DNA from 3 places in the Streptomyces sp. NBC_00212 genome. Region 2 is predicted to be linked to each of the others. Evidence: riboswitches for the same ligand, from Rfam matches in the RefSeq annotation. Region 2 holds a riboswitch; each other region holds the start of a gene.
What was found. Region 2 has a riboswitch for cobalamin ahead of OHA17_RS02605 (CoA-acylating methylmalonate-semialdehyde dehydrogenase). Riboswitches for the same ligand answer to the same signal wherever they lie in the genome.

Region 1 (9,498 bases), 180 kb from region 2:
CCCGCCCCTTCCTCAGTGCGCGTCGGGCAACTGCCGCCGGGCCTCGCGCGCGGCAGCCGTCATGCGTTCAAGGGCCGGGCGGACCTCGGCCCAACCGCGGGTCTTCAGGCCGCAGTCGGGGTTGATCCACAGCCGTTCGGCCGGTACGGAGCGCAGGGCCCGGGTGATGAGGTGTGCGGTCTCGTCCTGGGACGGGACGCGGGGGGAGTGGATGTCGTAGACCCCCGGACCGACCTCGCGCGGATAGCCCGCCGCGGCCAGCTCGTCCGCGACCTGCATGTGGGAGCGGGCCGCCTCCAGGCTGATCACATCCGCGTCCAGATCGTCGATGGCGGCGAGGATCTCCCCGAACTCGGCGTAGCACATGTGGGTGTGGATCTGGGTGTCCGGCCGCACCCCGCTGGTCGTCAGCCGGAACGCCTCCGTGGCCCAGGCCAGGTACGCACGATGGTCGGCAGCTCGCAGCGGCAGGGTCTCGCGCAGCGCCGGCTCGTCGACCTGAATGACCGAACTGCCGTATGTCTCAAGGTCGTTGACCTCGTCACGCAGAGCGAGGGCGACCTGGCGGGCGGTGTCGGCGAGCGGCTGGTCGTCGCGCACGAAGGACCAGGCGAGCATGGTGACGGGCCCGGTGAGCATGCCCTTGACCGGGCGGTCGGTGAGCGACTGGGCGTACGTCGTCCAGCGGACCGTCATCGGCTCGGGGCGGGAGATGTCGCCGGCCAGGACCGGCGGGCGCACATAGCGGGTGCCGTACGACTGGACCCAGCCGTGCTGGGTGGCGAGGTACCCGGTGAGCTGCTCGGCGAAGTACTGGACCATGTCGTTGCGTTCGGGCTCGCCGTGCACCAGGACGTCGATGCCGGTCTTCTCCTGGAAGGAGACCACCTCGCGGATCTCGGCCTCGATGCGCTCCTCGTACGCGGCCGTGCCGATCCGCCCGGCCCGCAAGTCGGCGCGGGCGGTGCGGAGTTCGCCGGTCTGCGGGAACGAGCCGATCGTCGTCGTGGGCAGCGGCGGCAGGCGCAGGTGGGCGCGCTGGGCGGCGGACCGTTCGGAGTACGGCTGGGTACGCCGGGCGTCTGCCTCGGTGACGGCGGAGGTCCGGGCGCGTACGGCCGGATCGCGGGTGATGGCCGAACCGGCGCGGGAGGCCAAGTCGGCCCGGTTCGCGGCCAGTTCGGCCGTGATCGCGCCGGTGCCGCCGGACAGGCCGCGGGCCAGTGTCACGACCTCGGCCGTCTTCTGGCGGGCGAAGGCGAGCCAGCGCGCGATCTGCGGCTCGATGCCGCGTTCGGCGGCCGCGTCCAGCGGGACGTGCAGCAGCGAGCAGGAGGCGGCCACGTCCACACGATCGGCGAGACCGAGCAGCGTGGCCAGCGTGGTGAGCGACTTCTCCAGGTCGTTGATCCACACGTTGCGCCCGTCCACGACCCCGGCGACGAGCCGCTTGCCGGGCAGGCCGCCGACCGCGGCGAGCTCGTCGAGGTTGGCGGCCGCGGGACCGGTGAAGTCCAGGGCGAGCCCGTCGACCGGCGCCTTGGCGAGGACCGGCAGGGCCTCGCCGAGCCGGTCGAAGTAGGAGGCGACCAGGAGCTTCGGGCGGTCGGTGAGTGAGCCGAGCTCGCGGTAGGCGCGGGCGACGGCGTTCAGTTCGGCGGGAGTGCGGTCCTGGACGAGCGCGGGCTCGTCCAGCTGCACCCACTGGGCTCCGGCCGCCCGCAGATCGGCCAGCACCCGCGCGTACACCGGGAGCAGTCGGTCGAGCAGGGTCAGCGGTTCGAAGTCGGCGGCCACGCCGGGCGCGGGCTTGGCGAGCAGCAGGTAGGTCACCGGTCCCACGAGCACGGGACGCGCGGCGAGCCCGAGCGCGAGGGCCTCAGTCAGCTCACCGACCTGCTTGGAGGAGTCGGCGCCGAAGACGGTGTCCGGCCCCAACTCCGGTACCAAATAATGGTAGTTGGTGTCGAACCACTTGGTCATTTCCAGCGGCGCCACGTCCTGGGTGCCGCGCGCCATGGCGAAGTAGCCGTCCAGGGCGTCGGCCGCGACGGCCTCGCGGTGGCGGTCGGGGACGGCCCCCACCATGACGCTGGTGTCCAGGACGTGGTCGTAGTACGAGAAGTCACCGGTCGGCACCTCGTGGACGCCCGCCTCGGCGAGCTGCCGCCAGGTGGCCGCCCGCAGTTCGGCGGCGGTGCGCCGGAGTTCGGGCGCGCCGACACGGCCCTTCCAGTAGCCCTCGATCGCCTTCTTGAGTTCCCGGTTGGGGCCTTGGCGGGGGTAGCCGTACACGGTGGCGTGTGCTGCCGCGGTTGCGGGCTTGGTCGTCACGAGACTCTCCTTCGCGAGCTCTTCGGTGGAGCGGACCCCGGAACGGGACGAAGGCGCGAAGGGACGACGGACCGGGGCCGCGGTGTGTGCCGCTGCCGCTGGTGCGTACGCCGACCCGCCCACGAGGTCACCGGGATCTCCGTGCGCGAACGGTCGCACACGGGCAGTGGCAGGTCTTCGGACTCGCGGGCACGCCTCGTGCTCTTTGAGGCATCTACTGGCCGTCGCTTCCCAGGCCCGGCCGGGCCCAGTGCGTATGACGGCGGTCGTTCCCGCTCACCGCTGCGGGGCAGTCCCGGATTCCCACCGGGTTCCCTCTTACGACGCATCCCGCCTGGCGGACGGGGCGAACCAGCTGCGTTCGCACCCTATGCGCTCGACCGGCGACCCGGAAACCACGTTTCCGTATACCGGACGGTGAGCTGCGGCACGCGGCGCCCCACCACGGCAACGGGGAGGGCTTCAATTGCCGCGGGAGAGCACCCGGCGGGCCAGCGTCAGTGCCGAGTCCCGCCCGTGGCTGAGGTCGTCCTCGGTGAAGACGGGGGTGCGCAACCGGGGCGGGATGCCCGGGCCGTCGAAGGAGCGGCCGTCCTGATCGAGGTACTTCTCGTTGGGCAGGATGACCGCCCAGTCCTTCGACAGGGGGCGGAACATGACGTCCGAGAAGACGCCCTGGGTGTTCTCGCCGATCCGCGTCACCTCGGGGTCACGGCCCATCAGTGCCTGCGTGAACGTCTCCGCCGCGCTGACGGAACTGCCGCTCGTGAGCAGGGCGACCGGCCCGGTCCAGCGCGGGGCCGTGGCGGGGTGCACCACGATCGGCTGGGGGCGGGTGAAGCGGACCGGGTCGTCGGGGTCGTTGCGGGCCACCTTGCGGTACGCCGTGTACGCGCGGTCGGTGAGCCGCGAGGCGATCCGCAGGCCGAGCGCGTCGGAGCCGCCTCCGTTGAGCCGAACGTCGATCACGAGGCCGCCCAGTGGATCGGATCCTGCGGCGGCACCGGGCGTGAGCAACGCGTCCAGAGCGCGGTCGAGTTCGGCGACTTGTCGCTGGAAGTCGTCCCCGTCGACGTACCCGTCGAAGGAATCGATCCTCAAGTAGCCAATGTGGTGCGGCAGTTGACCCACCACGAGCTTGCCCTGGGCGAACGTCCGTGCCGGGGCGACGAGTTGGTGGGTGACGGCGTCTGCCGCGCGCGCTCGCAGGTTCGGCGTCGGCACCCTGGTGCCGGGCCGCAGACCGAAGTAGACGGTCCTGCCCCCGTGGACGAGGCCCGTGTGGGCGTCGTTCAGCGGGCGGATCATGTCGGTGAGGATCTGCTGGAGGCGCGCGTCGGTGGTGGTCGGTGTGACGAGCGGGCGGTATCGGTCCCTGGCTGCCCGCCAGTCGATGCCCTTGGCGGCGAAGAAGGGGTAGTTCTCCGCGAAGGTGGCCCAGAACCGGTCGAACACGGCGAGCGGCCCCTCCTCGGCGGGCTTCCCGCACGGTTGCGGCAGCGCGGGCAGCCGTTCCAGATGACGTACGCCGGCCGCGTCGTCCGGCGCGAGGACCGCGTGCCCCCGCCCCTCCGGCGTGAGGGTCATCGAACCGACCGAGCCCTCGCCGAAGCGGGTCGCTCCGCCCGGGCCCGGACTGCCGACCTGCTCGGCCGTGACGGCACCCGGCAGGCAGCTGACGCGGGTGGTGTCGTACGTCGTGAGCTTCCCGCTCGCGATCGTCACCACAGTGCCGTAGCCGTCCATGCGCCACACCCCGTCGAGGGCCCCCGGCCCGGCGGCGGGCGCCGCCCCGGCCGCGCCGACGGTCAATGCCAGAGCCATCCCGATCGCCGCCGCTCGGGCGACCGTCCGTACGCGCACCATGTGAGCCCTTCCCCGTCGCTCGCCGACCGCACTCGACGATAGCGCCGGGCCCTTGGCCCGACATCCACCACACGGGCCGACCAGGCCCTACCTGAGCAGGAGCGACGGGCGGTGGAGCGGGACCTGCGGAGGATCGACCCCCTAGGCTTCCGTCTGGCATCGGCCCCGACCTCAGGAGCGCACATCGTGTTCGACCCCGCACCGGACTACCCCTACCCCGACGGCCACCGGCCCGACGAGGCGCCTGCCCCGCACGCCCTGCTCGCGCCCGTGACCGGCCTGCTGGGCACCTGGTTCGGCCGGGGCGAGGGCGGATATCCGACGATCACCGGGGACTTCGCGTACGCGCAGGAGGTCACCTTCAGCCACGACGGCCGGCCCTTCCTGCGGTACGAGGCCCGGGCCTGGCTGCTCGACGAGGACGGCGCGCCCCTGCGTCCCTCGGCGCGCGAGAGCGGCTGGTGGCGGCTCCAGGCCGACGGGCGGGTGGAGGCCCTGATCACCCAGCCCACCGGCATCGCGGAGATCGCGGTCGGCGCCGCTGACGGCAAGACGGTCGACCTCTCCACCAACGACGTGGCCCTCACGCCCACCGCGAAGGAGGTCAATGCGACCCGCCGCCGCTACGAGCTGACCGACGACGACACGCTGACGTTCACCCATGACCTCGCGGCGGTCGGCCAGCCCCTGCAACACCACCTGTCGGCGGTCCTGCGCCGCAGGGGCTGAGCCCTCACCTTCGAAGAAGCCGATGGGCTAACAGGGGGTCGAAGCGCCGTGCTGGCGGGTGATGTTGTCGTTCGACATCCAGCCCGCGGTGCTGGAGCCCTCGACGCGGACGTACGTCCACTTGTTGCCGTGGGCGTTGGTCACGTAGCAGTGGTACCAGACCTTCGTACCGGACTTGGCCAGCGAGACGGCCGGGCAGGTCTGGTACGGGCCGGTCTCCAGGTGGTAGTCCCCGGCCATGTAGCCGTAGGAGCCCGGGGCCGGGTCCTTGTGGTGCCGCCCGCGCCGGATTCCCGCCCGGCGCCACCGGGCTCACCTGTGGACCCCGGCGTCCCAGCGCTTCCTGCTCGACTTGGCCGCGGCCGGCGGCTACCAGGACTGCGACGCGGCCGGCATCAAGCTCTACCCCCCCAGCACGACGGGGACACCCCCGAGAGCCTGGTCGCCCTCGCCGGCCTGATCGACCGCACCTTCCACGGTGCCGGTGTGCACCCGGTGCTGTGGAACACGGGCAGCGCCTACCGCGCCGCCACCGACCGGCCGCTGGACGCCGCGCGGTCCATCGCCTACGCCGTCCGCTTCTATCTGATCGGCATGTACGTGCGCTATGCCCGCACGTACTTCTACAACTGGGGCGGCACCAAGGTGCCGTTGGTGCTTCAGGCCGCCGGCGGGCCCTCACCGAGGCGGCCCGCGCGGTCGCCACCATCCTTGACGCACCAGCCGGGATCGACTTGGAAGGCGTCCCAGTCCACGGTCCACGGGGTGTGCCTGTGCGGCGCGAGGTAGTAGGTCTGCTCCTTCACCTTGCCGGACGTACAGGTCGGACGAGTGGCCGTCCACGAGCCCGTGATGTCGCCCCCTCGGCACCAGTTGCGGTAGGCGACCGCATGGTACGAGCTGTCGTTCGCCGTCCTGGAACAGCCCGCGCCCGTACACGAGGACCCCGCGTGCGCGGAGGGCGCGAACCGGGCCGCGGCGGCGAACAGCGCCACCACTCCCAGAGCGACCGGCTCGACCCGGCTCCGCCCGTTCCCCCATCGGTTGGCCATGACTGTGCTAGCTCCGATGCCAGGCCCAACTCCCCTTCGGCTACGAGGTGTTGTGGGTGCATCGGCAGCATCCGCGGGATCCCGCCCGCCGCACAAGCCGCTCCGGCGGATCTGGGACGCTGGGACGATGCCCCCGCCGTGACCTGCGCGGAGTCCGGGCCCTGGGACGGTACGGCGACGAAGACCCACCCCGGAGGCACCCCACGGCCGGGGTTTGGCTCTGGCCATGTTGGCTACCCGGCGTGATGAAGCCTCCACGGGCTCCCCTTCGCGAGACGGGACGACTAGAGGACGGGTCAAGGCATGAACAATCGGCTGGGATTGGGGCTCGCGGTGGGCGCGGGCTATCTGCTCGGGCGGACGAAGAAGGCGAAGCTCGCCTTCGGCATCGGGACACTGGTCATGGGCAAGCGGCTGCAGCTGAGCCCGCGGGCGATCGCGGACTTCGCGGCGGCCCAACTGGCCGACAACCCGCAGTTCAAGGAGATCGGCGACCAGCTGCGGGAGGACTTGCGCGGCGTCGGCAAGGCCGCGACGGGCGCCCTCCTCAACCGGCAGATCGAGGGCATCGCCGACCGGCTGCACGACCGCACGCTGGATGTCCAGGACCGGATCTCGGGCGTGGTGCCCGATGTTCCGGGTGCGGCGGAGTACGAGGACGAAGATCAGGCGGACGGCGAGGGCAGGGCCTCGGCCAAGTCGTCTTCGCGATCTCGACCGACCAGGGAAGGGACGTCTTCCGCGAAGTCCCGACCGACCGGGCTGGCAGCCGCCAAGTCCACGTCACCCAGGGCGAGTTCGGCCAAGAAGACCGCCAAGTCCGTGCAGCGTACGGCCAAGCGGGCGCCGACGAAGAAGACGGCGAGCCGGCGGAGCGGTCAGGGTGGTGACCGCCGTGGCTGAGACGAAGAATCCACTGACGCAGAGCCCCGCGGTCGACCGCCTGAAGCAGGAACTCCAGGGGTATCTGCTCGCGCAGGGGGAGCGCCTCCTGATGGGCATGGGCCACAAGCTCGGCGAAACCACGGTCAAGCTCAACGACATCGCCGAGGGCCGCAGCCCCGGCTTCGCCAAGCTGGCGCTCGAAGGCGGCCGCAAGGTCGCCGAGGGCAAGGGGCCGGTCCGTGCCGCGGTGGAAATGGGCGCCTCGCATCTCAAGGACAACGCGAAAGAGCTGCTCAAGGGGCTCGGTGGCAAGCGCAAGAAGGGTGGGGCGGGGCGCAGGCCGACCGTCATCATGGAGTCCGTGGACGTGGGCGTCCCGGTGCGCGAGGCCTACGACCAGTGGACCCAGTTCCAGTCGTTCGCCACCTTCGCCAAGGGCGTGAAGAGCGCGACCGTCGCCGACGACACCACATCGGACTGGAAGGTCAAGGTCTTCTGGTCCAGCCGCAGTTGGAAGGCGCACACCACCGAACAGGTGCCGGACGCGCGCATCGCCTGGACCTCCGAGGGCGCCAAGGGCACGGCCAAGGGCGTCGTCACCTTCCACCCGCTCGGCGAGAACATCACCCGCGTCCTGCTGGTCATGGAGTACTACCCCAAGGGCCTGTTCGAGAAGACCGGCAACATATGGCGCTCCCAGGGCCGTCGCGCCCGGCTCGACCTCAAGAATTTCGCGCGTCACATCGCGCTGCGCGGCGAGGCCGAGGGCGGCTGGCGCGGTGAGATCAGGGACGGCGAGGTCGTCGTCAGCCACGAGGACGCGATCGCCGAGGAGGAAGAGCAACGGGAGCCCGAACAGCAGGCCGGGCACCAGGAGGACCAGGCCGAGGACCAGGACACGGGCGAGTCCGAGCCCGAGCAGGAAGAGGAACCGGAGGCCGAACCCGACGAGGAGTACGAGTACGAGGACGAAGCCGAAGGCGAAGGTGATGCCGAGGGCGAGGGCGAGGGCGGCTACGAGGAGGACGACGCGGGCTACGAGGACGACGCGGACCGGGCAGAGGAGGAAGAGGACCCAGAGGAGGCCTCGTCCGTGCGCAAGCGCCGCGCCTACGCGGGCTCCCGGAGCAACGGCCGCCGCTGACCGGCCACGCGCGCCATCGCCCGAATGAGCGCGGCCTGATAAACCGTCAAATGGCAGGCCGTCGCAAGGACATGGGAAGTGACCGTAGGCAAGAAGGACCGCAAGACCCGGCTGACCGTCCTGGTGGCGCTCGGGGCCAACCTGCTCATCGCCGCCGCCAAGGCGGGCGCGCCGGAGCCCTGGCCGGGTCGCCCGCGCTGCTCTCCGGGGCGGCGCACTCGCTGGCCGACAGCATGAACGAGGTCTTCCTGCTCGCGGGGGCGGGCATGGCTCTGCACATGGTCACCGGCCGAGTGGTCTGAGAGGCCTCGGCCTCGACTCGACGCTCGTCGCGGCCCGCATCGACCTGACGCTGCCCGAAACTCGTCGGTGCCGTTCGAAGGCCGTTCACAGGTGATCTAGGGTCGAGCGGAAAACCATGGACAACACCCATGCGCACACCATGGAGTTCGCTTTGGAATCGACACCCACGTCCCCCGGTGCGTCTCCCGGTGCGCAGAAGCAGGGCTGCATGGTCGGCCTCTTCTGGATCGACGCGGACAACGTCCACCTGGGCACCCCCAGCGCCATGACGGCGTCGGACGTGCTGCTTACACCTGACTCGCTGCGGGTCGTCGGACCCGAGCCGAAGGAATGGATCTGGTCCGATGTGGCCTCTGTGGAGGTGATCGGGGTGCCGGTCCGGTCGACCGGCGGACGGTGGGCCGGCCGCGCGGCATCGGTCGCCGCGGTCGCCCTGGACGTGTGGAACCCGGGCAGCCCCGAGGAGATGACGGTGGCGGTGAGCGCGGGGGGCGGGCGCATCGAGACGACCGTGCTGTCCGGCGCCGCGACCGCGTACAGCCGACGCGAGGTCGACCTGTCCCAGGCGCTGCTCGCCCGCTTCGTCGAGGGCGCGTGCTCGCCCGCCGTCCTGAGCGACTGGTGGAGTTCGGCGGAGCCGGGTGTCCTGCGCTCGCGCGGCCGGGAGGCCGTGCTCGAAGAGTGGCTCGCGGCACGGTGACCCAGCGATCGTCGGGGGTCTCAACTGGCTGATGCCCGGCCCGAGTTGACGGCCGGGCATCGCGAGAACGGGTGCCTCACATGTGCGGGCGTCCGTAGTAGCCGCCGATCTGCTCGTGGTAGGTCGGGTCCCCGAGGTGCTTCTCCTTGTCGAACTCGGGGGAGTCCTTGATCTGTTCCTTGGTGCAGGCGACGTAGATCTTCTTCTCGACCGCGTCGATGCGGGTCAGGACCCCGGCTGGCAGCAGGACGTGCTTGCCGAAGATCCAGAGGCCGGTGTCGACGACGATGTACGAGGAGCTGACCTCCTCGGAGTACTTGTCGACCTTGCCGATGCTTCCGTCGGTCGCCTCGACCTTGAACCCGGTCAGGTCGGTACCCGGCTGGTACGCGGCTGCCTGGGGGTAGGCCCAGATGTTCTCCATGGTGAAGGAATCCCTTCGTACGGACGGTGGGTGCGGGGTGCGGACGGCGAGCGCCGTAGGT
Region 2 (9,498 bases):
CACGTACGGCTTCGGGTAGCGGGCGATGCGCGCGTTGAGCCGGTACTCGTCGCGCCAGAAGTCCGCCGAGGCCGTGCCGCCGGTGCGCGCGTCCTCGTAGATGGAGCGGATGTCGCCGCCCGCGCACAGGCCGCGCTCACCGGCGCCGCCGATCACGACGGTGTGCACGGCGGGGTCGTGTTCCCAGCCCGTCAGGGCTTCGTCGATGCGGCGCACCATCGCATGGCTGAGTGCGTTGAGTGCCTTGGGCCGGTTCAGGGTCACGTACCCGGCGTGGCCTTCCGTGCGCAGGAGGACCTCGTCGGTGCTCATCGCAGGGTCTCCGTGAGCCCGCGGGCGACGATGACGCGCATGATCTCGTTGGTTCCTTCCAGGATCTGGTGCACCCGGAGATCGCGGACGATCTTCTCGATGCCGTACTCGCTCAAGTAGCCGTATCCGCCGTGCAGTTGGAGGGCGCGGTCGGCGACGGTGTAGCCGGTGTCGGTGGCGAAGCGCTTGGCCATGGCGCAGAGTTGGGCCGCCTGCGGGTCGCCGCGGTCCAGCGCTTCGGCGGCCGTACGGACCAGGGCGCGGGCGGCGGTGAGTTCGGTCGCCATGTCGGCGAGCCGGAACTGGAGCGCCTGCGCGTCGAGCAGCCGGGCCCCGAACGCCTCGCGGTCGGCGAGGTGGGCGAGGCTGCGGTCCAGGGCGCTCTGGGCGCCGCCCAGGGAGCAGGCCGCGATGCCCAGGCGGCCGCCGTTGAGGCCGTTCATGGCGATGCGGAAGCCCTCGCCCTCGGCGCCCAGCCGGCGGTCGGCGGGGATGCGGACCCCGTCGAGGACCACCTGGCGGGTGGGCTGCGCGTTCCAGCCCATCTTCCGTTCGTCGGGACCGAAGGAGAGCCCCGGGTCGCCGCGTTCGACGACGAAGGCGGAGACGCCGCCGGGGCCGTCGCCGCCGGTGCGGGCCATGACGATGTACACGCCGGAGGATCCGGCGCCGGAGATGAACTGCTTCACTCCGGTCAGCACGTAGTGGTCGCCGTCGCGTTCGGCGCGGGTGCGCAGGGCCGCCGCGTCCGATCCGGCGCCGGGTTCGGTGAGGCAGTAGCTGCCGAGGGTCTCGGCGGCGCAGAGGCCGGGCAGCCAGCGGTCGCGCTGGCCCTGGTCGCCGTACTGGTCGATCATCCAGGCGACCATGTTGTGGATGGAGAGGTAGCCGGCGATGGAGGGGCAGCCGGTGGCGAGGACCTCAAGGACGAGTACTCCGTCGGCGCGGCTGAGCCCGGAACCGCCGGATTCCTCGCGTACGTAGATCCCGGCGAGGCCGAGGCCGGCTGCGCGGCGCAGCACGTCGACGGGGAAGTGTTTGTCCTGGTCCCAGGTGATGGCGTGCGGGGCGAGCTGATCCTGGGCGAAGTCGAGGGTGACCTCGGCCAGGGCGAGCTGGTCCTTGGTGAGCAGGGTCGTGGTCACGCGGTCACCCCATCGTCGGGATGGTGAAGCTCGCGCCTTCCTTGACCCCGGAGGGCCAGCGCGAGGTGACGGTCTTGGTGCGGGTGTAGAAGCGGACGGCGTCCGGGCCGTGCTGGTTCAGGTCGCCGAAGCCGGAGCGCTTCCAGCCGCCGAAGGTGTGGTAAGCCACCGGGACCGGGATGGGCACGTTGACGCCGACCATGCCGGTGTTGACCCGGCGGGTGAAGTCGCGGGCGGTGTCGCCGTCGCGGGTGAAGAGGGCGACGCCGTTGCCGTACGGGTGCTCACTGGGCAGCCGCAGGGCCTCCTCGTAGTCGGCGGCGCGGACCACGCACAGCACCGGGCCGAAGATCTCCTCGCGGTAGATCCGCATGTTCGGCGAGACCCGGTCGAAGAGCGAGGCTCCGGCGAAGAAGCCGGACTCGCTCCCGGGCAGGGTGAACCCGCGTCCGTCCACGACGAGTTGGGCGCCTTCGGTGACGCCGATGTCGACATAGCGGTTGACCCGGTCAAGGGCGTCGCGGCTCACCAGCGGGCCGAAGTCGGCGTCCGGGTCGTCGGAGCGGCCGATGCGCAGGGTGGCGATGCAGTCCTTGAGCCGCTCGACCAGGGCGTCGGCGGTCTCCTCGCCGACCGGTACGGCGACCGAGATCGCCATGCAGCGCTCCCCCGCCGAGCCGTAGCCCGCGCCGATGAGCGCGTCCACGGCCTGGTCGAGGTCGGCGTCCGGCATCACGATCATGTGGTTCTTGGCGCCGCCGAAGCACTGGGCGCGCTTGCCGTGGGCGGCGGCGGTCGCGTAGATGTGCGCGGCGATCGGGGTGGACCCGACGAAGCCGAGGGCTTGGACCCGCGGGTCTTCGAGGAGGGTGTCGACGGCTTCCTTGCCGCCGTTGACGACGTTCAGGACGCCCGGCGGCAGACCGGCCTCAAGGAAGAGCTCGGCCAGGCGCAGCGGTACGGACGGGTCGCGCTCGGACGGCTTGAGGATGAAGGCGTTGCCGCAGGCCAGGGCGGGTGCGGCCTTCCACAGCGGGATCATCGCCGGGAAGTTGAACGGGGTGATGCCGGCGACGACGCCGAGCGGGCTGCGCAGCGAGTGCACGTCGATGCCGGTGCCCGCGTTGTCGGTGAACTCTCCCTTGAGCAGATGCGGGATCCCGGCCGCGAACTCGACGACTTCCAGGCCGCGTTGGATGTCGCCGTGCGCGTCGGCGACGGTCTTTCCGTGCTCGGACGAGAGCAGCCGGGCCAGTGACTCCCGTTCACCTTCGACGAGTTGGAGGAATCGCAGCATGACGCGGGCGCGTCGCTGCGGGTTCCACTGGCCCCATGCGACCTGCGCCTCCGCGGCGTCGGCGATCGCCGCCTCGGTGTCGGCGCGTCCCGCGAGGGGGACCCTGGCCTGCACCGCGCCGGTGTTGGGGTCGTACACGTCGGCGTAGCCGCCGGAGGTTCCGGAGGTGTGCTTTCCGCCGATGAAGTGGGTGAGTTCACGGACCATGGAAACCTGCTCTCGTCAGGTGGGCTCCGAGGAGGCGCGGCTTGGCGGCGGCGCGGCACCGATCGGGGTGCGCACCGCTGGACAAGGCGCGGGACAGCGAAGGACGAATGCCTTCGGCGAGTTACGAACGCGCGGCCACAGCCGCGCACTTCGGGTACTCCGCCGGATCACCAGGGCCGTGGTCACGTACCGGTGCCATGCGTGTCTTCTCCATCCTCGTGGACAACACGGAACACCCCACGGCCGGTATCCTGACTCCCGGATCAGCGCGCGTCGCCCGCCTTCCCGACGTGCTGGCACGTCAGTGGCGTACTGCTCGGCGACACACTCCCCGGTCACAGTGGCGGGACCGCGCCGGATTCACACCGGCTTCCCTGCACCGCGGGCTTACCCACGAACATATAGTTGGACGTCCTAGTAAGTCCACCCCGTCCCTCACTCATTGCGCAGTGGACACGGTCCGCCGGCCGGGTCCGGTGTAGGAGCCCAGCGGGCGGATGAGTGCGTTGTGGGCCGGTTGCTCGGTGATGCGGGCGGCTCATCCGGTGATGCGGCTCATCACGAAGATCGGGGTGAACGTCGGGATGCCGGAACCCATGAGGTGGTACGCGAGTCCGGCCGGGTAATCGATGTTGGGGCGGATGCCCTTGCGGCAGAAACGCGACCTCCTCGAACGAGCACCGGGCGGCGAGGTCCTGGACCGGGTAGCTGCGGTACGTAAGGGAGTTGGTCACGAGCCCCGCCTGCTGTTCCTGTCGCCGTGGCTGACGGAGGGTCAGCGAGCCTTCCAACTCGCCGCACAAATCGCCCTGTTGGAGCATGGGCCGCTCCTGGACCGCCTTGTCGACGCGGCTGGACTGACACCTGCCCGCTGTGGATGGCGTACGCGGCGTTCTCCTCCCCGGCCGCATCCTCACCCAGGTCGCCGAAATGCCCGACGGGAAGCGCTACTTCCGGGTCGCGCGGACCGTCACCCGGAGCGGGGCCGGGCATCGTCGCCGCGCGCCGAGTTCGCCATCGCCCTGGGCTGCGAACTGCGCCACGCGCACCGCTTGGTCTACGAGCGGAGGGCGTCGCCCTGGACTACCCCCGGGCGGCGACCCCGATCGGGCTCGGCTGCCTCATCTGCGGACGCCGCGACTGCGCCCAGCGGGCCCGGCCCCCGGCCGGCGGGCGGCTGGCCGTCGAACCTGACCGGCGTACGTACGTGCCGTATCCGGTGGAGACTTCGGGCTACTCCTGACGGGCCATCAGCCGATGGCGGACTGCTCCCCGGCCACCGGGTAGGGGACGAAAGTGCTGCTGTTCTCGTCGACGGCCAACCGGCGGTCCAACGGCGGTACGGCCCGCTGAGGGCAGTCCGTGCGTTCGCAGAGGCGGCAGCCCATGCCGATGGGGACGGCGGCGGAGGTGTTGTCGAGGTCGAGGCCGTCGGAGTAGACCAGCCGTGCGGCGTGCCGGATCTCGCAGCCGAGGCCGATGGCGAAGGTCTTGCCCGGCTCGCCCCAGCCGCCCCGGTGCCGGGAGATCGCGCGGGCGGTCCACAGATAGCGCTGGCCGTCCGGCATGGCGGCGACCTGGACGTGGATGCGGCCGGGCGCGGCGAACGCCTCGTACACGTTCCACAGCGGGCAGGTGCCGCCGGCCCGCGAGAAGTGGAAGGCGGTGGCGGACTGACGCTTGGACATGTTGCCCGCCCGGTCGACGCGCACGAACGAGAAGGGCACCCCGCGCAGCCGGGTGCGCTGGAGCGTGCTGAGGCGGTGGCAGATCGTCTCGTAGCCGAGTCCGAAGTGGTCGGTCAGCCGCTCGATGTCGTAGCGGGACTCCTCGGCGGCCGCGTGGAAGCGGCGGTAGGGCAGGATCAGCGCGGCGGCGAAGTAGTTGGCGATGCCGATCCGGGCCAGCGGCCAGGCCGCGGAATCCTGGTCGAAGTCCTCCGAAGCGAGGGCGGACATCCCCTCCGCGTGTTCGAGGAGCGCGAGCTGGGTGGCCATCCGGAACGCCTGCTGGCCCGGGCGCAGCCGGCTGGACAGGTGCAGGACCCGGGCGCCGGGATCGTAGTGGTGCAGGAGCCGGTCGGAGTCCGTGGCCAGGCGCACCCCGTGGCGTTCGGCGAGGCGCGCGGACAGCGCGCGCACCACCTCGCCGGGGCGTACGCCGATCTCGGCGGCGAGGTCTTCCGCGGCGAGGTCCAGGTCGTGCAGGTAGTTCTGGCGCCGGTAGAAGAACTCGCGGATCTCCTCGTGCGGGGAACGCGGCTGTGCCACCGCGCCCGGCCCCCGGCCCTCCGCGACTTCGGCGAGCTGCTCGGTCAGGTGTTGGTTGCGTCGGCCGAGGTCCACCAGGACGGTCGCCACGGCGGGCATGCGGGAGGCCAGGTCCGAGAGGTCGGAGGCGGACACCCGGCCGGCGGAGACCTCACCGGTGAGGGCGTCGCGCAGGTCGGCGACGAGACGGCTGGTGTCGCGCTCGGAGAAGAAGCCCGGGTCGACGCCGAACGCCTCGGTAAGGCGGAGTAGTACGGGCACGGTCAGGGGCCTTGAGTCGTGTTCCATCTGGTTCAGATAGCTCGGCGAGATGGCGAGGGTGCGGGCCAGTTCGGCCTGGCTCATGCGGCGTTCCTCGCGCAGCCGGCGCAGCCGCGCTCCCGCGTACGTCTTGCTCACCCGTGGCTCCCGTGTGGTCACGATCGTCGGCACTGCTCGCGATCGTAGCCGCGCGGGCGAGCTTCGCGGACTTAACAGAGTTGGCAAATCACGGGACGAAGATTCGCAGAAGTTGGCATCTTTCCCTGGTTGCTGGCACTGAGTGCCGATGCCAGAGTCGTACCGCGGCCCGCCGGACTCCGTCGGGCAGAGCGGAACCGGGGTGCGATTCATGCCCTGATGTCGGAGATCCCGGCCCTTCCGTCCGGCTCTGCACCATTGCTCGGATTGCCGACCCAGAGGACCGGCGGGCCGCACCCTCAAAGCTCCACGGCACCCGGTGCCATGCATTCGCACAGTTCACGATTCTCGGGAGACGGTCATGGCACAGGCAGAGAAGACGACGGCAGCGGCGGCGGAGCTGGCTCAGCGGTGGGCGACCGATCCGCGGTGGAAGGGCATCGAGCGCACCTACAGCGCCGAGGACGTGGTCCGGCTCTCCGGCAGCGTCCGCGAGGAGGCCACGCTCGCCCGGCGCGGCGCCGAGCGGCTGTGGCGCCAGCTCCACGAGCTGGACTACATCCACGCCCTTGGCGCGCTGACCGGCGGGCAGGCCGTCCAGCAGGTGAAGGCCGGTCTCCAGGCGATCTACCTCTCCGGCTGGCAGGTCGCCGCCGATGCCAACCAGGCCGGGCACACCTACCCCGACCAGAGCCTGTACCCGGCCAACTCGGTTCCCCAGGTGGTGCGCCGGATCAACAACGCGCTGCTGCGCGCCGATCAGATCGCCACGGCCGAGGGCGGCACCGACACGACCGACTGGCTGGCCCCGATCGTCGCCGACGCCGAGGCCGGCTTCGGCGGCCCGCTCAACGCGTTCGAGCTCACCAAGGCGATGATCGCGGCCGGTGCGGCGGGCATCCACTACGAGGACCAGCTCGCCTCCGAGAAGAAGTGCGGCCACCTCGGCGGCAAGGTGCTCGTCCCCACCTCCCAGCACATCCGCACCCTGAACGCGGCTCGCCTGGCCGCCGACATCGCCGACGTCCCCACCCTCATCGTGGCCCGCACCGACGCCCTCGCCGCCAACCTCCTCACCAGCGACGTGGACGAGCGCGACGCCCGGTTCGTCACCGGCGAGCGCACGGCGGAAGGCTTCTACCGGGTGCGGAACGGCATGGCTCCGGTCATCGCACGCGGCCTGGCGTACGCCCCGTACGCGGACCTGATCTGGGTCGAGACCGGCACCCCGGACCTGGCCCAGGCCCGCGAGTTCGCCGAGGCCATCCACGCCGAGCACCCGGACCAGATGCTGGCCTACAACTGCTCGCCGTCGTTCAACTGGAAGGCGTCCCTGGACGACGACCAGATCGCCAAGTTCCAGCGCGAGCTGGCCTCCATGGGCTACCGCTTCCAGTTCATCACCCTGGCCGGCTTCCACTCCCTCAACCACGGCATGTTCGACCTGGCCCGCGGTTACGCCGAGCACGGCATGACCGCGTATGTCGACCTCCAGGAGCGGGAGTTCGCGGCGCAGGAGCACGGATTCACCGCGGTGAAGCACCAGCGCGAGGTCGGCACCGGCTACTTCGACCAGGTCTCGACCGCCATCAACCCGGCATCCTCGACCACGGCACTGACCGGCTCCACCGAGGAAGAGCAGTTCCACTAGAACGCCGTCGGGCCCGGCCCCAGGGCCGCGCTCCTCGTGCCTCACGTTCCAACGCGATCAGCCGTCCCCGTGTCCAGGCGGGGGCCGACAACCGTCTCCGTCCGGCCCCCGCCCCTCCCGCTGAGGAGACCCGCATGTCCATCTCCGCCCCGACCAGCCGTGCCCGGGTCCTCGGCGCCCCGGGACACCGGCACGACGAGATCCTCACCCCTGAGGCCCTGGAGTTCGTCGGCCGCCTCGTCGACGAGTTCGGCGACCGCCGTCTGCATATCCTGCGGGAACGCAAGCGGGTGGCGTCCCGGCTGGCCTCCGGCTCCCCGTTCGACTTCTCCATCGCGACCGCGGGCATCCGCTCGGACGCGTCGTGGCAGGTGGCTCCCCCGGCGCCCGGTCTGACCGACCGCCGTGTGGAGATCACCGGTCCGCCGGAGCGCGGCATGGCGGTCAACGCCCTCAACTCCGGTGCGCGGGTGTGGATGGCGGACTTCGAGGACGCCACCTCACCCACCTGGGACAACGTCATCGGCGGCCAGCTCAACCTCCTTGACGCGATCGAGCGCCGGATCGACTTCACGAACCCGCAAGGCAAGCAGTACCGCCTCGGCGAGCAGACCGCGACGATCGTGGTGCGCCCCCGCGGCTGGCACCTGCCCGAGGAGCACCTGGAGTTCGGCGGCCGCCCCGCACCCGCCTCGCTCGTCGACTTCGGGCTCTACTTCTTCCACTGCGCCCAGCGGCAGATCGACGCCGGACACGGCCCGTACTTCTATCTGCCGAAGCTGGAGAGCCGTGACGAGGCGCGGCTGTGGAACGACATCTTCGTCTTCGCCCAGGACCTGCTCGGCATTCCCCGGGGCACGGTCCGGGCCACCGTCCTGATCGAGACCATCACGGCGGCCGTCGCCATGGAGGAGATCCTCTACGAGCTGCGCGAGCACAGCTCCGGCCTGAACGCCGGGCGCTGGAACTACCTGTTCAGCCTCCTCAAGACCTTCGGCCACCGCACCGACTTCCTGCTGCCCGACCGGGCGAAGGTCACCATGACGGCCCCCTTCATGCGGGCCTACACCGAACTCCTGGTGCGCACCTGCCACAAGCGGGGTGCCCACGCCATTGGCGGCATGGCCGCCCAAGTGCCCAGCAAGGACGCGGCCGCCCATCAGGCGGCCCTGGCCAAGGTGCGGCTCGACAAGGAACGTGAGGCCGAGGACGGCTTCGACGGCTCCTGGGTCGCCCACCCCGCCCTCGTCCCGGTCTGTCGCGAGGTCTTCGACGGGGTGCTCGGCACCCGTCCGCACCAGCTCGAACGCACCCGTGACGACGTCGAGGTGACGGCGGCTCAGCTCGTGTCGGTGCGCCGCACCAGCGCGCCGCCCTCGCCGGAGGGCATCCGGACCAACATCGCCGTCGCTCTGCGCTACTTCGACGCCTGGCTGCGCGGTCAGGGTGCCGTCGCCATCGACGGCCTGATGGAGGACGCCGCCACGGCCGAGATCGCCCGGGGCCAGATCTGGCAGTGGCTGCGGCACCGGGCGGTCGAACGCTCGACGGTGCTCGACCTCCTGGAGGACGAACTCGCCGCGCTGGGCGCAGAGTACCCCTGGGCCGCCGTCGATCAGGTCCGCGCGCTCTTCGAACGGACCACCCTGGCGAAGGAGTTGCCGGACTTCTTCACCACCGACGCCTACGCCCGCCACCTCGTGCAGCGCACGGAAGGACAGTCATGACCTCAGCCATCAGCCGGATCGGAGTGGTGGGCGGCGGCCGGATGGGCGCCGGAATCGCCGAAGTGTGTGCCCGCGCCGGTCTGGACACGGTGGTGTGCGAGGCCGACTCGACCGCCGCCCGCGCCGCCCGCGAACGGATCGCCGTCTCGCTCGAACGGGCCGTCCAGCGAGGCAAGTTGGACCGCACCTCCGCCGAGGACGCACTGGCCCGCATGGTCTTCACCGGCAGCCTCGACGACCTGGCCGACCGCCAGCTCGTCATCGAAGCCGTCGTCGAGAACACCGAAGCCAAGACCGAGATCTTCGCCGGCCTGGACAAGATCGTCGAGGACCGTGAGGCGATCCTCGCCACCAACACGTCCTCGATCCCGGTCATGCGTCTGGGCATGGCCACCCGGCGTGCCGACCGCGTCCTCGGGCTGCACTTCTTCAACCCCGTCCCCGTGCTGCCGCTGGTCGAGATCGTCTCCTCGCTGCACACGACGCCGGG
Region 3 (9,498 bases), 5.8 Mb from region 2:
TTCTCCAGGCCGGTGCAGCAGGTGTCGACGATGAGGCGGGTCACCACGTACGGGTCGACGTTGGCGTTGGGGCGGCGGTCCTCGATGTAGCCCTTCTGGTCCACCTCGACCTGCCACGGGATGCGCACCGAGGCGCCGCGGTCGGAGACGCCGTACTTGTACTGGTCCCACGGGGCGGTCTCGTGCAGGCCGGTCAGGCGGTCGTCGATGCCGGCGCCGTAGTTCTTGACGTGGTCCATGGGCTTGGAGCCCTCGCCGAGCGCCTCGCACGCGGTGATGATCGCGTCGTAGCCCTCGCGCATGGCCTTCGTCGAGAAGTTGGTGTGCGCGCCCGCGCCGTTCCAGTCGCCCTTGACCGGCTTGGGGTCGAGGGTGGCGGAGACGTTGAAGTCCTCGGCGGTGCGGTAGAGCAGCCAGCGGGCGATCCACAGCTGGTCGGAGACCTCCAGCGGGGCGAGCGGGCCGACCTGGAACTCCCACTGTCCTGGCATCACTTCGGCGTTGATGCCGGAGATGCCGAGGCCCGCGGCGAGGCAGTGGTCGAGGTGCTTCTCGACGATTTCGCGGCCGAAGATCTCGTCCGCGCCGACGCCGCAGTAGTAGCCGCCCTGCGCGGCCGGGAAGCCGCCGACGGGGAAGCCGAGCGGGCGGTCGCCGTCGAAGAAGGTGTACTCCTGCTCGATGCCGAAGATCGGCTCCTGCCCCGCGAACCGCTCGGCGAGCGGACGCAGCAGGGCACGCGTGTTGGACTCGTGCGGGGTGCCGTCGATGTTCAGGACCTCGCACAGCACGAGGACGTTCTCGCCGCCGCGGATCGGGTCCGGGCAGGAGAAGACCGGCTTCAGGACGCGGTCCGAGGCGTGGCCCTCGGCCTGGTTGGTGCTGGACCCGTCGAAGCCCCAGATGGGCAGCTCGGCGACGGCGACGGGCGAACCGGCCATGATCTTCGTCTTGGAACGGAGCTTGGCGGTCGGCTCGGTGCCGTCGATCCAGATGTACTCGGCCTTGTACGTCACGGAAGCCATCCTTTGCGGGAGCTGCGGGGTGCCTGCGCGCTGCCACGCTGCGGCGTTGCTGTCTGCCCGGCAGCCTCACACCCCGGCATTTCCCGTCCGTTGCCCGTTTGTGAACCCGGTGTTACCTGGGGTGCCGCAGCAGTGCCGCGAAGCCCGCATTGCGGATCCGCCTCGTCAGTTCCTCCGGTACGGTGCCCAGCGCCTCGGCGGTTCGTACCGGGTCCCAGTCGTGGGCGGCCAGGCTCTGGAGCAGATGACCGCGCCGCACCTGGTTCTCGGAGAGCCGGAACGTCTTCAGATACGCCACCCTGCCCTTGCGGTCGGTGATCGCCTCGCCGATGTGCTGGGCGGCGCCGCCCCGGTGGAACGGCGGCAGGAAGCGCCACAGGTCGAAGCCGCCCATCCGGTACACCCGGCTGAAGGCGTACGAGGTGTCGTACAGCTCGGCGGCCATGACCGTGTCGTGCGCCTCGCGCCAGGCCCGCTCCTGAGCGCGGGCCGCCGCGCGCAGGTCCGCGAGGGTGCGCACGTGCCGTTCGTCGACGCGGGCGGTGAACTCGGCGACCGGGCGCCCGTACTGCGCGTACTGGTGGATCAGCTCGCCGAACAGGTCCTGGAGCAGGGTGGCGTGCAGCGCCCGGTAGTCGTCCGGGTGCGGCACCGCGAAGGCGGCACCGAGCGCGTCCGCCGCGTACACGAGGACACCGCACTGGCCCGGGTGGATCTCGAACACCCGCAGTGCGTCGGCGAGCTGGGGCACGTCCGCGCCGAGGTAGGCGCTCTCCACGCGCGGCGAGAGCCCGCCGCGCAGCGCCTGGCGCGACCAGGTGTCCCACTGCACGCAGGGGCCGCCGAAGTGCAGCGCCAGATAGCCCTCAAGGGCCAGGTGCAGCGGCAGGAAGCGCAGCCGGTCGCCGGGCCGCCGCTTCGCCATCCGGTGCAGCGGCAGCCGGCTCGCCGGCGCGTCGCCCAGCGCCGTGCCGTACGCGGCCGAAGGGCCCTCGCCCGACCAGTCGGCCACGAAGCCGTGCGGGATGTAGGAGGTGTAGCGGGTGGTGTCGTTCAGGCGCACGTCCGCGCCCACCGGGTCCCGGTACACCTCCCGGCTCAGCCGCAGCCCCGCCACCGGCTCCGCGCGCAGCAACGGCACGAGCCGGATGCCGCCCCACACCTGGGCGGGCCCGGCGCTGAGCCCGGTCAGATCGAGCGAGGTCATCGGCTGCCCCCGGTGAAGTCGGCCGTGCGGCGGTCCAGATACGTGTACAGCTCGGCCAGGCCTGTGCGTCCCTCGGCGAACTCGGCGATCTCCACCAGGGCGGGCAGGTCCTCGGCGTCGCGGATGCCGGCCGTGGGCACCGAGGGGGCGAGGCGGCGCACGTCGAAGCCGTCCGCGTCGTATACGGGGTTCACGTGGACGACACGGGTGCGGCGGTCCGGGGCGAGCCGGGTGCGCCACACCCGCAGCACCTCGCCCGCCAGGCCCGGCGGCGCGTTGTCCCAGCCGTCGGAGACGATCACGAGCCGCTCGGGGGAGTCGTCGAGCGCGTCCAGGACGCACGAGCCGAGCGGGGTCGCGCCGGACGGCCGGACCAGCAGCGGATCCGTGCCGCCCGAGGTCCACCGGCCGCGGTACGCCCCCGCACCGGCCAGCGCGGCCAGGAGGAAGTGGCAGGCCAGGGCCACCGCGAGCGGGCGGCGCCGCTTCTCGCCGGAGCCGCCGGAGGAGTAGCTGTCGTCGAGCACCGCCGAGACGCGGCCCCAGCTGCCCGCGTGCGGCCCGGCCGCGCGCAGCGCCGAGGCCCGCAGCGCGCCCGTCAGCTCGGCCCGGCGCCGCGCCCGCTCGTCGAGGCCGAGCGAGAGGACGTACAGCGCGAGCCGGGTCAGCGGCATGGTGGCCAGGTCGGCGGGCGCGGCCCCGGCCCGCGACTGGATGCGCAGCCGCTCCAGGCGGGTGGTGCGGGGCGCGATCCGCTCCAGGAACACCTCGCGCGGCACCCCGTGCCGGGCCGCGAACCCCTCGGCCACGGTGAACGGCAGCTCGTACAGGGCGGCCTGCTCGTAGTGCGCGCGGCGGTGGGCGTCGAGCAGGGGGTGCTCGTAGCGGGGCCGGCGGCCGGGCCGGAACAGGAAATCCCCCAACTCCCCACCACCGTAAGGGAGATGGGCGTGCCGGGCCGCGGACTTCAGGCCGCCGCGGTACTTCACCGCGTCGAACGCCGGGTCAGGGCGGGCCGCGAGCCAGTCGCGGAAGATGGCGCGGGTGCGCCGGTTGTTGACCTTCGCCGCCCGCAGCGCGCGCAGCAGCCGGTACACCCGCTGCGGCGGGAGCACCGCGAGCCGGGCCGCGATCAGCTGCCCCTCGGTGCGCTTCTCCTCGGCGCTCGCCTCGCCCGCGCTCTCCAGGAGGTGGCGCACGATCAGCGCCGCGTTGTGGTCGTTGATGTCCAGGGCGAGCACCGCGGCGTACACCCTGCGGTAGTTGACCCGCACGTACGCGTGGAGGAAGTCGAGCGAGAGCCGCTGCTCGGCCGCGCCCGAGCGGAATTCGCGCTGCCCGGTGGCGGTGACGGCGGCATTGACGAAGAGCAGTACGTCCTCGGCCGCCACGAGGTCGGCGTAGCTCTCCTGAGCCATGGAGGTCCCCCGTGCGTGAAGTGGAAGCCGGCCGGGGAATGGGGGCGCGAGCAGCGAAATGTTTGCTGTAGAGGCAAGTCCCGGAAGTCGCGCCGGAGTCCCGCGGCCGGCCCCGGAAACGTAACATTCCACCCCCCTCGCCCCGCCACCGGAATTCGTGCCCGGCAGACTGACCCCCATGAACCAGACCGCCGGCACCACCCGCATCGGCCTCCTCGGCACCGGCCCCTGGGCCGTCGCCACGCACGCCCCGGCGCTCGCCGCGCACCCCGGCGTCGACTTCGTAGGTGTGTGGGGGCGGCGGCCCGAGGCAGCGGCCGCGCTCGCGGAGCAGCACGGGGTCGCGGTGTACGAGGACGCCGACGCGCTGTTCGCGGACTGCGACGCCGTCGCCTTCGCGCTGCCGCCGGACGTCCAGGCGCCGCTGGCGATGCGGGCCGCCGGGGCGGGCTGCCACCTGCTCCTGGACAAGCCGGTCGCGACGAGCGTGGCGGGCGCCCGCGAGCTGGCCGACGCGGCCGAGCGAGCCCGGGTCGCCTCCGTCGTCTTCTTCACGCTGCGGTTCGCGAAGGAGACCGCCGCGTGGCTGGCCCAACAGGCCGCCGTGGACGGCTGGTTCAGCGGCCGCGCCCAGTGGTACGGGTCGCTGTTCACTCCGGGCGCCGAGCGCGGCCCGTACGCCGCCTCGCCCTGGCGGGGTGAGAAGGGCGCGCTCTGGGACGTCGGCCCGCACGCGCTCGCCGTGCTGACCCGGGTGCTCGGCGAGGTGACCGCGCTGACGGCCGCACCCGGCCCCGGCGACACCGCCCACCTGATCCTGCGTCACGCCTCGGGCGCCTCCAGCACCGCCGACCTGAGCTTCACGGCGCCCCCGGCGGCCGCGGGCGTCGAGGTCTCGGTGCTGGGTGAGGCGGGCCGGGCGGTCATGCCGGGGTGGGGCGGCGCGCTTGACGCGTTCGGCGCGGCGCTTGACGCGCTCCTCGAAGCGGCCCGCACTGGGGTGCCACACCCTTGCGACGTACGGTTCGGGGCGCGGGTGACCGAGCTCCTGGCGGACGCCGAGGCCCAGCTGGACCGGGGTTAGCCCGACCCGCGTTACCGCGACAGAGCGTCGCGCACGGCCTCGTCGGTCCGGGCCACCAGCGCCGTCCCGTCGTCCGCCGTGATGATCGGCCGCTGGATCAGCTTGGGGTGCTCGGCGAGCGCGGAAACCCAGCGCTCGCGGGAGTCCGCGTCACGCGGCCAGTCCTTGACGCCGAGCTCCTTCGCGGCGGCCTCCTGCGTGCGCGTGATGTCCCACGGTTCGAGGCCGAGCCGGTCGAGCACGGCCCGGATCTCGTCGGGCGAGGGCACGTCTTCGAGGTAGCGGCGCACCGTGTACTCGGCGCCCTCCGCGTCCAGCAGGTCCACCGCGCTGCGGCACTTCGAACAGGCCGGGTTGATCCAGATCTCCATGGCCGCCAGGCTACCCGCGATCCGCCCCCCAAAGCCCGGCTGGCCAGGGCCGATTGTCAGTGCCTCCCAGTAAAATTGAGTCAGTAAGTGAGGGTTCCCGACTGCCCAGGAGGATGCCCATGACCGCTGCCGTACTCACCTCGCACGCCCCGAAACAGTTGTCCCTCAAGCCTCTTCACAAGGTGCCGCTGCCCGCCGGGCGTCCGCGCGTGTGGTACGAGTCCCACAACCGGCGTCTGAAGGCCATGCGCCTGGCCATCGCCCTGCTCGACACGGGGGTGTACCGGCCGGAGCAGGCGCCCGACCGCAAGATACGCACCGTGGCCGCGCTCATCGGAGTGCGCCCGCCGTCGGAGACGACCTGCCGGATGGTGCGCGCGCTGATCTACGACGGGCGCTGAGCCCCGCACCACGGCCCGGGTCATGCCCCCGCGATGCCGGGAGACGTGACCCGGGTCCGCCCCGGGGCGTCCGGTGGGCCGAGCCCCCGTGCCCCGTGTGATCTTCGATACCCGCACGGGGGTGCGGTTGGGCAGGCAACTCCCCAGCGTCTAGGGTGACGGCGCCGTGGTGTTCGGGAATTCCGGTGCGAAACCGGAGCGGCCCTCGCCACTGTGATCGGGTTCCCCGGGTTCCGGGGAGCCGCCGTCCCCTCGCGACGCCACTGGCCAGGATCCACCTGCCCGGGAAGGCCGGGACCAAGGCACCCGCCCGTCAGCCAGGAGACCGGCCGCGGCATCTCACGAAGTGATCCACGAGGTGCTGGAGCGTGACCCGCATGACCCTGCCCGTTCGCACGTCCCCCGAGACGGGCGCCCCCGCCGCGCCGTCCTTCCACTGGCGGCGCGAGGACACCGTCCGCACCGCCGTCCTGCTCGCGGTGATAGCCGCCCTCCATGTCGTCGCCTTCGGCGTCCTGTTCCTGCTCGTGGCCCCCGAGCACTACGCGGTCGGCACCAAGACGTACGGCATAGGCCTCGGCATCACCGCGTACACCCTCGGCATGCGGCACGCCTTCGACGCCGACCACATCGCGGCCATCGACAACACCACCCGCAAGCTGATGGCCGACGGCAAGCGGCCGGTGTCCGTGGGCTTCTGGTTCGCGCTCGGCCACTCCAGCGTGGTCGTGGTCCTCACGGCGCTGGTGGCGGGCGGTGCCCAGCTCGCGGGCACGCTGATGAACGAGGACTCCACCACCCACCAGGTGATGGGCGTGGTAGGAACGACGGCCTCCGGTTCCTTCCTCTATCTCATTGCGGCGCTCAACCTGGTCGCCCTGTTCGGCATCCTGAAGGTGTTCCGGGCAATGCGCGCGGGTGCGTACGACGAGAAGGAGCTCGAAGCGCACCTGGACTCGCGGGGCTTCATGAACCGCATCCTGGGCCGCTTCACCAAGTCCATCTCGCGGCCCGGCCAGATGTTCCCGCTCGGCTTCCTCTTCGGCCTCGGCTTCGACACCGCGACCGAGGTCACCCTGATGGTGATGGCCGGCACGGGCGCCGCCGCCGGACTGCCCTGGTACGCGATCCTGTGCCTGCCGCTGCTGTTCGCCGCCGGGATGAGCCTGTTCGACACCCTCGACGGCACGTTCATGAACTTCGCCTATCAGTGGGCCTTCTCGAACCCGGTCCGCAAGGTCTACTACAACCTCACCATCACCGGCCTGTCGATCGCGGTGGCCTTCTTCATCGGCACCATCGAGCTGGTCGGCGTCCTGCACGAGAAGCTCGACCTCACCGACCCGGTCAGCGGCTGGATCGCCGGCCTCGACCTGGACAACGTCGGCTTCGTCATCGTCGGCCTGTTCGTGGTGGTGTGGGCGGCCGCGCTGGCGTACTGGCGGCTGGGCAAGGTCGAGCAGAAATGGGCGGCGGGCTCGGGCGCGTGAGGGGCTGCCCTTGTGCGCACCCCCGTGCGGCCCCCGCCCGAGAGGGCCCGTTCACGCACCCTCCCGCGGCCCCGGCACTCCTGCCCGGTCGTTCTGCAGCGTCCACAACTCCCTGAACAGGCCTTCTGCGGCGACGAGTTGGTCGAAGGTGCCCTCCTGGATGACCCGGCCCCGGTCGAGGACGACGATGCGGTCCGCGACCGCGACGTTCGCGAGGCGGTGGGTCACCAGGACCACCGCCCGGTCGCGGGCGACCGTCCGCAGGCCGGTGAAGATGCGGTGCTCGGCGCGCTCGTCGAGCGCGCTCGTCGGCTCGTCCATCACCAGCAGTCCGGCCGGACGGTGGAAGGCCCGCGCGATCGCGATCCGCTGCCACTGCCCGCCGGACAGCTCCACACCCCCGAACCACTCCCGCGCGAGCAGCGTGTCGAGCCCGCTGCGCAGCCCGTCGACGACCTCCGCCGCGCCGGAGTGGGCGGCCGCGCGGCGTACCGACGCGTCGCCCCCGTGCGGCTGCCCCAGCGTGATGTTGTCGCGCGCGGACATCGGCCAGTGCGCGAAGTCCTGCGGCACGACCGCGGTCTGCCGCCACAGGGCCGGCGGATCGCACCGCTCCACCGCGACCCCGTCCCACGTCACCGCCCCTTCGCTGGGCAGATAGAGCCCGGTGAGCAGCTTGCTGAGGGTGGTCTTGCCGGACCCGTTCTCGCCGACGAGCGCGAGCACCTCGCCCTTGCGCACCTCGACCGTCACCTTCTCCAGGGCGGGCCGCTCGCTGCCGGGATAGCGGTACGTCAACGACTCGGCCCGCACGACCTCCGGCGCGGGCGGCGCCACTTTGCCGCGCGCCATCCGGTGCCCGCCGGCCTCCTCGATGAACTCGGCCCAGTCGTCGAGGTAGAGCCCGGTCCTGAAGAGCCGCGTCCCGTACCCGACGACACCGCGCAGCGACGAGGCCACCGTGCGCAGCGCGAACACCGCGGTGCCCGCGGACGCCACCGACATCCGCCCCGACCCGAGCAGCCAGGCGAGGGCGCCCCACACCACCCCGGCCGCGACCCCGCCCACCAGCGAGCCGAGCACGGAGTAGCGGGCGCCCTGGTGCACGGCCTTGTCGGTCGCCGCGTCCACCCGCCGCCCGATCGCCCGGTACCGGTCGAGCAGGAAGTCCGCCATCGTGCAGGACCGCAGCTGATCGGCGGTGTCCTTGTCGATCACGAACCACCGCAGCAGACTCAGCGTGCGCCGCTCGGCGCTCATCGCCCGCGACGCCTCGTAGTGCACCCGCGCGGCCTTCACCCCGGCGATGCCCTGCGGCAGCGCGGCGAGCAGGAGCAGGGGGAGCAGCGCGGGATGCAGCACGGTCACGACCCCGGCCGCCGCGACCAGCGAGGCCACGCACGCCATGAGGTCCTGCGAATCGGTGAGGAGCTGCTGGGCGACCTCGGCGCCCCGGTCGGCCGCCTCGCGCTTGTCGTTGAACCCGGGCTGGTCGTACGCCGACAACTCGGCCTGTACGGCGGCCCCGAGCATCTGCATCTCGGCCTCGCGGGAGATCCGCGGCGAGAGCCGGCCGGAGATGTTCACCACCACGATCCCGAGCAGCGCCCGCAGCCCGGCCGCCCCGGCGAGCACCGCGATCGACGGCAGCGCGTCGCGCATCCGGTGCGCGATGTCGCCGCTCGCGATCAGCGCGGTGATCGTACGCGTCGTGGCGAGCAGCCCGAACGCCTCGAAGAACCCCGAGAGCGCCTGACAGCACAGCAGCACGAGCACGGCCCGCCGATCCACCCGCCAGGCCAGCGCCAGCGCCTTCCGCACGAGCTGAGGCAACCGCCGCGCCATGGTCCGGGAGGTCACCGGCCGCCGCCGCGCCGCCTCCAACGAGCTTGACCGGTACCGCAGTTGCTCATCAACGGGCTGCTCGCCCAACACCTCCGCCATGCCGCCCCCTAGCTACTTGCCCCTGAAGAAGTCGCGGCCTCCGGTGGGGTGACTTGGGCGGAGAGCTGGTGCGGGCTGCCCGTGGCCGTCACAGTGGGGTTGGGTCGGGCCGGCTGGGGGTGGTGGCGGTGCTGCGTGTCGCGGGCGTGCAGGACGCGTGGTGGGAGGTGCTGCCGGAGCAGGCGCGGCAGCTGCCCGTCGAACTTGCCAGGGTTGACGCTTTCTTGGATGACGAGCGGTTCATCGCTCCGTGGCGGGCGGTGTTTGCCGAGCGGCTGGGTCGGCCGTCGGTGCCGGTCGAGACGTTGCTGCGGCTGCTGTACCTCAAGCATCGTTACCAGCTCGGCTACGAGACGCTCTGCCGTGAGGTGGCCGACTCACTGAGCTGGCGGCGGTTCTGCCGAATCCCGCTGATGTCGCCGGTGCCGCATCCGACCACTTTGATCAAGCTTGTCCGGCGCAGTGGCGGTCAGGTCGTCGAACAACTCAACGCCGCACTGCTGGGCAAGCTCGTCGAGGAAAAGCTGCTGCGGTGCCGCAAGTTGCGGATCGATACCA

Region 1: linked by a shared signal. The riboswitch ahead of metE (5-methyltetrahydropteroyltriglutamate--homocysteine S-methyltransferase) and the one ahead of OHA17_RS02605 (CoA-acylating methylmalonate-semialdehyde dehydrogenase) in region 2 are both predicted to bind cobalamin.
Region 3: linked by a shared signal. The riboswitch ahead of OHA17_RS28470 (HoxN/HupN/NixA family nickel/cobalt transporter) and the one ahead of OHA17_RS02605 (CoA-acylating methylmalonate-semialdehyde dehydrogenase) in region 2 are both predicted to bind cobalamin.

Annotation. Positions count from the first base shown of each region.
Region 1 is NZ_CP108115.1:661,359-670,856, reverse strand. It holds gene metE (5-methyltetrahydropteroyltriglutamate--homocysteine S-methyltransferase) at 13-2,334, opposite strand; cobalamin riboswitch at 2,485-2,705, opposite strand; gene OHA17_RS03505 (S41 family peptidase) at 2,797-4,200, opposite strand; gene OHA17_RS03500 (FABP family protein) at 4,387-4,929, shown strand; gene OHA17_RS03495 (hypothetical protein) at 4,957-5,169, opposite strand; gene OHA17_RS03490 (hypothetical protein) at 5,416-5,718, shown strand; gene OHA17_RS03485 (DNA primase) at 6,285-6,884, shown strand; gene OHA17_RS03480 (SRPBCC family protein) at 6,877-8,010, shown strand; partial or broken gene OHA17_RS03475 (cation transporter) at 8,089-8,267, shown strand; gene OHA17_RS03470 (hypothetical protein) at 8,429-9,013, shown strand; gene OHA17_RS03465 (PRC-barrel domain-containing protein) at 9,090-9,437, opposite strand.
Region 2 is NZ_CP108115.1:481,043-490,540, forward strand. It holds gene OHA17_RS02595 (enoyl-CoA hydratase/isomerase family protein) at 1-312, opposite strand, end outside; gene OHA17_RS02600 (acyl-CoA dehydrogenase family protein) at 309-1,457, opposite strand; gene OHA17_RS02605 (CoA-acylating methylmalonate-semialdehyde dehydrogenase) at 1,462-2,961, opposite strand; cobalamin riboswitch at 3,185-3,371, opposite strand; partial or broken gene OHA17_RS02610 (citrate/2-methylcitrate synthase) at 3,401-3,616, opposite strand; partial or broken gene OHA17_RS02615 (short-chain fatty acyl-CoA regulator family protein) at 3,693-4,204, shown strand; gene OHA17_RS02620 (short-chain fatty acyl-CoA regulator family protein) at 4,212-5,630, opposite strand; gene aceA (isocitrate lyase) at 5,992-7,281, shown strand; gene aceB (malate synthase A) at 7,416-9,008, shown strand; gene OHA17_RS02635 (3-hydroxybutyryl-CoA dehydrogenase) at 9,005-9,498, shown strand, end outside.
Region 3 is NZ_CP108115.1:6,238,587-6,248,084, forward strand. It holds gene glnII (glutamine synthetase) at 1-1,016, opposite strand, end outside; gene OHA17_RS28445 (ARPP-2 domain-containing protein) at 1,138-2,232, opposite strand; gene OHA17_RS28450 (hypothetical protein) at 2,229-3,650, opposite strand; gene OHA17_RS28455 (Gfo/Idh/MocA family protein) at 3,829-4,734, shown strand; gene OHA17_RS28460 (arsenate reductase family protein) at 4,746-5,105, opposite strand; gene OHA17_RS28465 (hypothetical protein) at 5,225-5,506, shown strand; cobalamin riboswitch at 5,657-5,855, shown strand; gene OHA17_RS28470 (HoxN/HupN/NixA family nickel/cobalt transporter) at 5,884-6,996, shown strand; gene OHA17_RS28475 (ABC transporter ATP-binding protein) at 7,048-8,940, opposite strand; partial or broken gene OHA17_RS28480 (ISNCY family transposase) at 9,069-9,498, shown strand, end outside.